Regions from separate parts of the Paenibacillus tritici genome, predicted to be linked through region 1. Evidence: predicted binding sites of a transcription regulator. Region 1 holds the regulator's gene; each other region holds the start of a gene.
The links. The regulator Rex, encoded in region 1, represses fermentation and respiration genes when NADH is low (regulators of the CRP and FNR family bind a similar motif). The targets are predictions, from matches to a motif close to TTGTGAAATATTTCACAA.
Positions count from the first base shown of each region.

Region 2: KDC22_RS01215 (phosphoketolase family protein) is a predicted target of Rex. The motif match lies at 1,244-1,261, and genes of this name have one in related genera.
Region 3: adhE (bifunctional acetaldehyde-CoA/alcohol dehydrogenase) is a predicted target of Rex. The motif match lies at 1,140-1,157, and genes of this name have one in related genera.
Region 4: qoxA (cytochrome aa3 quinol oxidase subunit II) is a predicted target of Rex. The motif match lies at 672-689, and genes of this name have one in related genera.

Region 1 is NZ_CP073365.1:4,784,813-4,787,019, reverse strand. Features, by position in the region: gene dinG (ATP-dependent DNA helicase DinG) at 1-556, shown strand, start outside; gene KDC22_RS20700 (redox-sensing transcriptional repressor Rex) at 733-1,386, shown strand; gene KDC22_RS20695 (amidohydrolase) at 1,373-2,207, shown strand, end outside.
Region 2 is NZ_CP073365.1:251,411-253,617, forward strand. Features, by position in the region: gene KDC22_RS01205 (hypothetical protein) at 41-352, opposite strand; gene KDC22_RS01210 (hypothetical protein) at 462-1,034, opposite strand; gene KDC22_RS01215 (phosphoketolase family protein) at 1,374-2,207, shown strand, end outside.
Region 3 is NZ_CP073365.1:5,030,569-5,032,775, reverse strand. Features, by position in the region: gene KDC22_RS21895 (ABC transporter substrate-binding protein) at 1-784, shown strand, start outside; gene adhE (bifunctional acetaldehyde-CoA/alcohol dehydrogenase) at 1,233-2,207, shown strand, end outside.
Region 4 is NZ_CP073365.1:1,098,975-1,101,181, reverse strand. Features, by position in the region: gene KDC22_RS04645 (polysaccharide deacetylase family protein) at 1-427, opposite strand, end outside; gene qoxA (cytochrome aa3 quinol oxidase subunit II) at 956-1,972, shown strand; gene qoxB (cytochrome aa3 quinol oxidase subunit I) at 2,016-2,207, shown strand, end outside.

The DNA.
Region 1 (2,207 bases):
TACCCGGGGACGGATGCTGGTGCTGTTCACCTCGTACAAGATGCTGCGCCAGGTCTATGATCCGCTGAAGGAGGCGCTTGCCTCGCAGGATATCGCGGTGCTTGGACAAGGGGTGGAGGGCGGCAGCCGGAGCAAGCTGATCCGTCGCTTCCAGGACAGCTCGGCTTCTGTGCTGCTGGGGACCAGCAGCTTCTGGGAAGGGGTGGATATCCCCGGGGAAGCCTTGACCTGCCTGGCGATCGTCAGACTTCCGTTCCAGCCGCCGAATCATCCGCTGGCTGAGGCGAAGTCGGAGCTGCTCCAGGCACAGAAGAAGAATCCGTTCATGAAGCTGTCCGTCCCGCAGGCCGTCATCCGCTTCAAGCAGGGCTTCGGGCGGCTGGTCCGCACGGCGCAGGACCGCGGAATCGTTATTGTATATGATACCAGGGTCATTGAATCTTATTATGGCAAATACTTCCTGTATTCTCTGCCCGGCCCCAAGATGGAGCATATGCTGACGGATCAGATGGTCCCGAGGATCGCCGAATGGCTGGAAGAAGGCGGGGTTTCCTAATTCCTCTGCTATTGATATGATGAATAAGTTATGGTTAACCTGAAGATCCGCGCCCCGGCTGTAGCTGCTGAGTCAGGCAGGCGGCGGGGCACGGTTCCTATAATTGGCTTTCGAGGCAAGTTTAGCGAAGTTATACAAGGAAGCGTATGCTATCCAAACTTTTAGGAGGAGAAAACATGAAATCGGATAAAATATCGGAGGCTGTCGTCCGCAGGCTTCCAGTGTACCTGCGTTTCCTGAACGATCTCCAAAAACGCGAAATCTCAACCGTTTCTTCTCAGGAGCTGGGCCAGAAGCTTGATCTGAACCCTGCTCAGATCCGTAAGGATCTGGCTTATTTCGGTGATTTCGGCAGAAAAGGCATCGGTTATGATGTATCCTATCTGATCGAGAAAATCCGTCATATCCTGAAGCTTGACCAGCAAATCAACGTCGCTCTGGTAGGCGCCGGTAATCTTGGCCATGCCTTGTCCAATTACAATGCCTATCTGAAGGATACGATGAAGATTACGGCCGTCTTCGATGCTTACCCGCCGAAGGTGGGCCAGCAGATCAACTCACTGGTTGTGCAGCCGATGGAAGAGCTCGGCGATACGATCCGTTCCCAGGGAATCCGCATCGGGATCATTACCGTACCGGACAGCGAAGCCCAGAACGTAGCTGATATTCTTGTAGACTCCGGCATCGAGGCTATTCTGAACTTCGCACCGGTTATTCTCAAGACTCCTGCCAATATCCGGATTCATGCCGCAGACTTTACCACCGATCTGCAGAGCCTGGCCTATTATTTGCATGATGGAAAGGAAGAGACCGAAGATGAGCAGCAATAAGACGATAATCAAGCATGGCCGTTTCCTGGTTCCGGGCAGTGACAAGCCGGTTCTAAGCGGGTATATGACCATTGAGGACGATCTGATTACTTACATAGGTGAAGCTGAGCCTGTCATGGAAGAGAATGCTCGGGTGGTGGACGGCAGCCGTCTGCTGTTCATGCCGGGTCTTGTGAATACCCATGGGCATACGGCAATGTCGCTGCTGCGCGGATACGGTGATGATATGGTGCTTCAGACCTGGCTGCAGGAGAAGATGTGGCCGATGGAAGCGAAATTCACTGGTGATGATGTATATTGGGGAACCTCGTTGTCCGTGCTGGAAATGCTGAAGGGCGGGACGACGACTTTCCTCGATATGTATGATCATATGGACCGGGTAGCAGAAGTGACCGGACAATCCGGGATTCGGGCTGTGCTGATGCGCGGCGTGATCGGGCTATGCCCGGAAGAGGAGCAGAAGTCCAAGCTCGCAGAGGCGATTGCATTTGCCCGTGACTGGCATGGCAAGGCCGACGGCAGAATTACTACGATGCTCTCGCCGCATGCCCCTTACACCTGTCCTCCAGAGTTTTTCGTGAAATTTGTAGAGGCTGCGCATGATCTGGATCTCCCGATGCACACCCATATGTCCGAGACGCGCCATGAAGTGGAGCAGAATGTTGCCGACTACGGACTCCGTCCGGTAGCGCATCTGGAGAAGCTGGGGATGTTCACCCGTCCTTCGCTGATTGCGCATGGTGTCCATCTGAACGATGAAGAGATCGGCATCCTGGCCCGCCATCACGTTGGCGTGTCACATAATCCCGGCAGCAACCTGA
Region 2 (2,207 bases), 3.2 Mb from region 1:
ACCAGGCTGCTGACTTTACTTATCTCTTCTTTCTTGAGGGTTACTGACTCTTCTCCGTGTTGGTTTCGTACTTCAGATTAAGAGCGGTCATGTTAAGCGGCAGCTTAGGGATAAACATAATCACCCTGGTGTAGGCCTCATAAATTTCAGCAAGAGCTTCCTCCCTTTTCTCTGCTGTTATTGTGTGGGCGGACACATAGGCTTCAAAGCTGTTTAGATCTTTCCCTGTAAACTTTATTGCGAAATTCCCGCTGAAGTCCGGATATTCTGTATCAAAGGTATAGGCCACCCGATCGGCAATCCCCCGTCCCCCCTGACTTACGATTTTCTGTTTAAGCTCCTCTTCACTCAAAGGCCGGAATCCTTTTTTTCAGTGCTCTCCTACTTTAAAATCAAAGCCTGGCAATTCAAGCCGCTGAATAGCTAAGCCTGCATCTTCGGAGGAAACGCCCAGGTCATCTTCAAAACGGGAGAAAAAGTTGTTTTAGACGGTGGCTTTCTGCTTCACTGAAGAATGCTTTGGCTTTGGAGGCGATCTCGTCCAGATTCTCCCGGTTCACCGCTACGTAATTTTCATCAGATATCTCCCGGGACGAACGGGTTCCCCGATAAATAGACATAGGAATATCCTGCAGCTCAATGCCAAAATATTTCTTAACCAGAAGAGGATAATACTTATTTTGAGCGGTTTCCTCATAATTGTTGCTGAGCTGTCTCCTAAGCGGAAGACCACCATCCACATGGCCGTTGGTGCGGCTTACCGTAAATACCAAGCTGCGGTCATTCGCCGGTGATGCCTTAAACACCTGATACCCGTCCTCATTTAATCCTTCTTTAGACACGATAACAAATTCAGATTGATAGGTTGCATTTAAGGCCCGGACGATTCCTTTTTGATAAAAGTATCCGCTTTTGGCAAAGAATAAACCGAACCCTGTCCAAAGGCACAGGCCGATTGCGGCAAGAAGGACAAGTCCTGTAAGGGTCACTTTTACCGTAATACGGGATCGGGAGGGGGTGGATGAAGTTCTCACGAATATCTGATCTCCTTCCTGATAGCAGCTGGGTGATATGCTTATGATTTAAATTTGTAAGTAATTCCAAAATGATACCGTATTCGGAATGGTGATGTCTAGAAGGGAGAAGCTATAGCAGCATTTTCATCGAAAATTTGAATATAATTTATTTACATAAATTATAAAATAAAGGTTATATATAAATTTATTGCTCTCGATTTCATACTATGTTCAAAATTTCACAATATTGGACCGTATCAATTGTTAAAAAGATTGAATTTCTCAAATGCCGATGTATGATGTAACTGTAGAAGTGATACATTCAAAATACAAAGACAAAAATTAGGAGTGGAAGACATGGGATTATTAACCGCACAGGTGGATTATTCTTCTAAAACTTATTTGGCAAAACTTGACGCTTACTGGCGCGCAACCAATTACATCTCCGTAGGTCAGCTCTATTTGAAGGATAACCCGTTGTTAAGAGAACCCTTGAAGGACGCAGACGTAAAAGTGAAGCCGATCGGACACTGGGGAACGATCCCGGGGCAGAACTTTATCTACGCCCACCTGAACCGCGTCATTACTAAATATGATCTGAATATGTTCTATGTGGAGGGTCCCGGACACGGCGGCCAGGTCATGGTCTCGAACTCTTATCTGGATGGAACCTACACCGAGATCTACCCGCAGATCACTCAGGATATTCCTGGACTCACAAAATTATTCAAACAGTTCTCCTTCCCCGGCGGCGTGGCCTCCCATGCTGCTCCTGAAACACCGGGATCGATTCATGAAGGCGGCGAGCTGGGTTACTCCCTGTCACATAGTGTTGGCGCAATTCTGGATAATCCTGATCTGATCTCGGCTGTCGTTGTAGGTGACGGCGAAGCGGAAACCGGTCCTCTGGCTGCTTCATGGTTCTCCAACCGGTTCATCAACCCGATTACAGACGGCGCGGTCCTGCCGATTCTGCATTTGAACGGCTTCAAGATCAGCAACCCTACCATACTGTCCCGTATGAGCAGAGAAGAGTTAACCGCCTATTTTGCCGGAAATGGCTGGGAGGCCTTCTTCGTGGAAGGCGAGAATCCGGATCTGCTGCACCCGGAAATGGCTAAGGTTCTGGATACCATCATTGAGAGAATCGAAGCGATTCAGAAGAATGCCCGTGACAATAACGACACTACA
Region 3 (2,207 bases), 250 kb from region 1:
AGGCAACGAAGCAGGCTGGAACTGGACCAACTTCCTGTTCGAAGCAGGCGGGGAGATTCAGAAGATTGAAGGCGGCAAGGTAGTGGCAACCTTCAATTCCGAGGCCGGTATCAAAGCGCTGGACTTCTATAAGAAGCTGAGATGGGAAGCCAAAGCGGTTCCCCAGGACTGGGCGCTTGGCTGGGGCGATGCGGTAGGCGCCTTCCAGCAGGGCCGCACAGCGATGGTTATGGCCGGATCAGACGGTGTCATTGAACAGGCGCTCAATCAGGGCGGACTGAAGCCTGAGGATGTTCTGACTTATCCGATGCCGGCGGCTGAGAAGGGCGGCAAGCATACCGGTGTACTCGGCGGGGATTATCTGGTCATTAACCCGAACGCCACCAAGGATGAGCAGGAGATGGCTTTCCGATACATTACCTTCGATTACTTCTCTGACAAAGGCCTGGAGGCGCTTGATGCGATTCTGCAGCAGCGCAAGGCGGACGGCAAATACTTTATTCCGCCGCTGCTCGATTACTATGCTGCGGATTCCGAGTTCGGCAAGAAGACCAAATCGGTATACGACAAGTACTCCGACATTGTCTATCAATATAATACGGACATTATGGCACTGCTGGACGGCAAGCCTGAAGCCCAGTACAATACCCAGGATTACTATGCGACGATGTCCAACGTGATTCAGGAGCTGTTCGCCAAGGAAGGCACGGACTCCAAGGCGCAGCTAGATGCCGCAGCTTCAACGGTGCAGAAGAAATTCTTCGATACCATCAAAGTGGAGTAGTACCCGGCGATAATAATCAAGCAGGAGACGGCAGCGATGCCGTCTCCTGTTTTTTGATCAATCATCCTTACACTTCTCGCTGTAATTTATATTTATAATTTGGGCATAGTGTACCTGGATGAACGCGGGGGCAAAATATCTATTGAATAATTGGATACGGTTACCATTATTTAGAGGTGACAATCGGGAGAAAAGCGAGAATGGATCGAGAATGAACACACTAAAGATGGAACTGGAGGATTGCAGTTCGCAGAACAGACAAATATCAATTAAATATTACATATAATATGGAAGAAATACCGGTATATGATCGAATGAAAGCGCTTTGAAAACAACTCAAAAAAAACTTTAAACTTTGTGAAAGATTTCACTATACAAGGTGAAACGGATGTGCTAAGATAAATGTATAGAAAGAAACAACCTAAAAATTGACAGGAGGACGAGGGAGATGGCAGTTAAAAACGAAGTCGCCGCCCAAGTGAAACAAACCACCGCTGAAGAGTACATTCAGGTTTTGGTGGATAAAGCAAAGAAAGCCCACGAAGCGTTCATGGGCCTGGATCAAGAGCAGACAGACACAATCGTTCATGCAATGGCACTGGCTGGACTCGACAAGCATATGTACCTGGCAAAACTGGCTGTTGAAGAAACAGGACGCGGAGTATACGAAGACAAAATCACGAAGAACATCTTCTCCACTGAATATATCTGGCACGGAATTAAGTACGACAAGACTGTAGGCGTTATTGAGGATAACGCTTATGACAGCTTCCAGAAGATTGCTGAACCAGTCGGAATCATTATGGGTATCACACCGGTAACCAACCCAACATCCACCACGATGTTTAAAGCTTTGATTTCCGCTAAGACACGTAACCCTATTATATTCGGTTTCCACCCGTCAGCGCAAGAGTGCAGTGCGGCAGCAGCCAAAATTCTGCATGATGCAGGCGTAGCAGCCGGCGCACCTGAGAACTTCATCCAATGGATTGAACTTCCTACAATGGATAAAACAAACGCATTGATGAACAATCCGGACGTTGCGCTGATTCTGGCAACCGGCGGATCGGCAATGGTCAAGGCAGCTTACAGCTGCGGCAAACCGGCACTCGGCGTAGGTCCTGGTAACGTACCTGCCTTCATTGAGAAGAGTGCTGACATTGATCAGGCTGTTACTGACCTTATCCTGTCGAAGACTTTCGATAACGGCATGATCTGTGCTTCCGAGCAAGCGGTTATCATTGAAGAAGCTATTTTCGACCAAGTGAAGAAGAAGATGATTGCGAACGGCTGCTACTTTGTTAACAAAGAAGAGGCTGCCAAGCTGACAAGCGGCGCAATGAACGTAGAGAAATGTGCGGTTAACCCGGCAATCGTCGGTCAATCCGCTGTGAAGATCGCTGAAATGTGCGGTATCCAGGTT
Region 4 (2,207 bases), 3.7 Mb from region 1:
ATTTATCGGTAAAGGCCCCATCTGTCAGCTGCGCCGAGCTGTCCTTCACACGAAGTAAATATTTATCCCCCGCATAGGAAATGCTATACCCGAGAGTAGCGCTGACCTTCAGCGGAACCATTAGCTTGCCATTCTGCACAAATGTACTCATAGGCACCACTTTGCCGTCTTTGAGCATAGCCCCGCCGTCGTTCTTCAGCAAGGTCAGGGAGCCGGAGCCGCCAGAGATGTGAATCCCGTTAGCCAGACCGGTGAGGGTCCATTTCAGTTCATCCGCCAGAGAGCGCAGCGGAACATAATAGGTGCCTTTGTCAGATACAGCTTCGATCGCACTTAATTTATCGTTTACTCCAAGCTTCAGAGTAGTGCTATTGCCTTCAGCGTTAGCCGGGATCTGCACAAGACCCATAATTAGGAATAAGGACATGAATAACAGCAGTATTTTTTTGATACGCACAGCAGCAGTCTCCAATCTATGTATATTTGTCTATCACTTTATCACATATAGATATAACGTAATTTGAGAGATTGTAACCGTAAGCTAAAAAATTGTTACTCTCTGCAATGGGAAATGAGGGTTCGTCACTATTTTCAGAAAGCAGGCATTTTTCGTCGAATGCTGTCGCAGCAAGCGATAAGCGGTTAAATTACGGGTTTTTTACCCCAAATAATTGTGACAAAATTAATAACAATCATGAAATATTGAACAAAAATTGAACAACCTTAAAATTAGCTAAAGTGCGCCACTACAGTGATCTTTATCATACCCTTAGGTAGTTGTAACAATTTGATCACACATATTTAACTTGTTCGCCATTTTTAAGGACTTTATTAGCTTATTATACAAAATATGTATTTTGCATTATGGGTAAGTAGTTCTTACTATAGATACAGATCAATGTAAGTCCGTTAATGAACGGCGAATGAAAAGTAGTATTGAAGGAAGGAGTTCTATATGAAAAAAAAGGGACCGTTATACGCTTTGTTTCTAAGCCTGATCCTTCTCCTGCCGGGATGCAGCTCGATCGCTGTTCTGAACCCGAAGGGGCCGTCTGCAAGAACGTTATCTGACACCATTATCCTCTCTATCATTGTTATGCTTGGTGTTCTGGCTGTTGTCTACATTCTATACATCTTTGTACTGGTGAAATATCGTGCGAAGAAGAGTAATGAGGATTACATCCCTAAGCATGAGGAAGGCAACGTGGTACTGGAGGCCATCTGGATTATCATCCCGATCATTATCGTAGCCTTCCTGTCCGTTGTGACCGTCAAGACAACTACTGAGGTGGAGAATGTGGCTGCGGACTATAAAGATCAGACTCCGCTGGTCATCTATGCTTCCTCTTCCAACTGGAAATGGCATTTCAGCTATCCTGAAGAAGGAATTGAGACGGTGAACTACGTGAATATGCCGGTTCATCGTGCAGTTGAATTCAGAATGTACTCATTCGGCACCATTACCAGCTTATGGATTCCACAGCTTGCCGGTCAAAAGTACGCCATGAGCGACATGCTGACAACGCTTCATCTGTCCGCAGATACCGAAGGCTCTTATATCGGGAAAAATGCGAACTTCAGCGGTAAGGGCTTTGCCCACATGGAGTTTGAAGCGCTTGTCTTAAGTAACAAGGGTTATGAGGATTGGGTCAAGGAAGTGAAGGAAACCGCTCCTAAGCTTACTGAGGAAGAATTCAAGGGCCTGCTTGCCACGGACTACCTTGGACGCAAAACCTATTCTTCCACCCATCTGGAGTTCAGCCCTCCACCGGGTGACCACAGTGAGCATATGAGTGGTCACGGCAAGGAGATGGATATGGACAACGGCAATCCGGAGCATCAGGATAACAAAGAAATCCATCCTTCTCCCGAGCCGTCCAGCGGAACGGAATTTGACAGCGAACCTCATCCGGAGGTCGATCAGCCGCTGCCAAGCTCACCGGTGGATGAAAGTACACATGAAGGACACTAGCTCTGAAAGAGCTTGATGCAACACACTGAAAGGAGCTACCCTAATGGATTTAGACAAATTTAAGGTTCACGGCGAACCCTTGATATACGGGGCCATGATCAGTATTGCACTGGCCACCATCGGGATTCTCGTAGGGCTTACCTATTTCAAGAAATGGGGATACCTGTGGCGCGAGTGGCTGACAACGGTTGACCACAAAAAAATCGGGATCATGTATATCCTCGCAGCGCTGCTG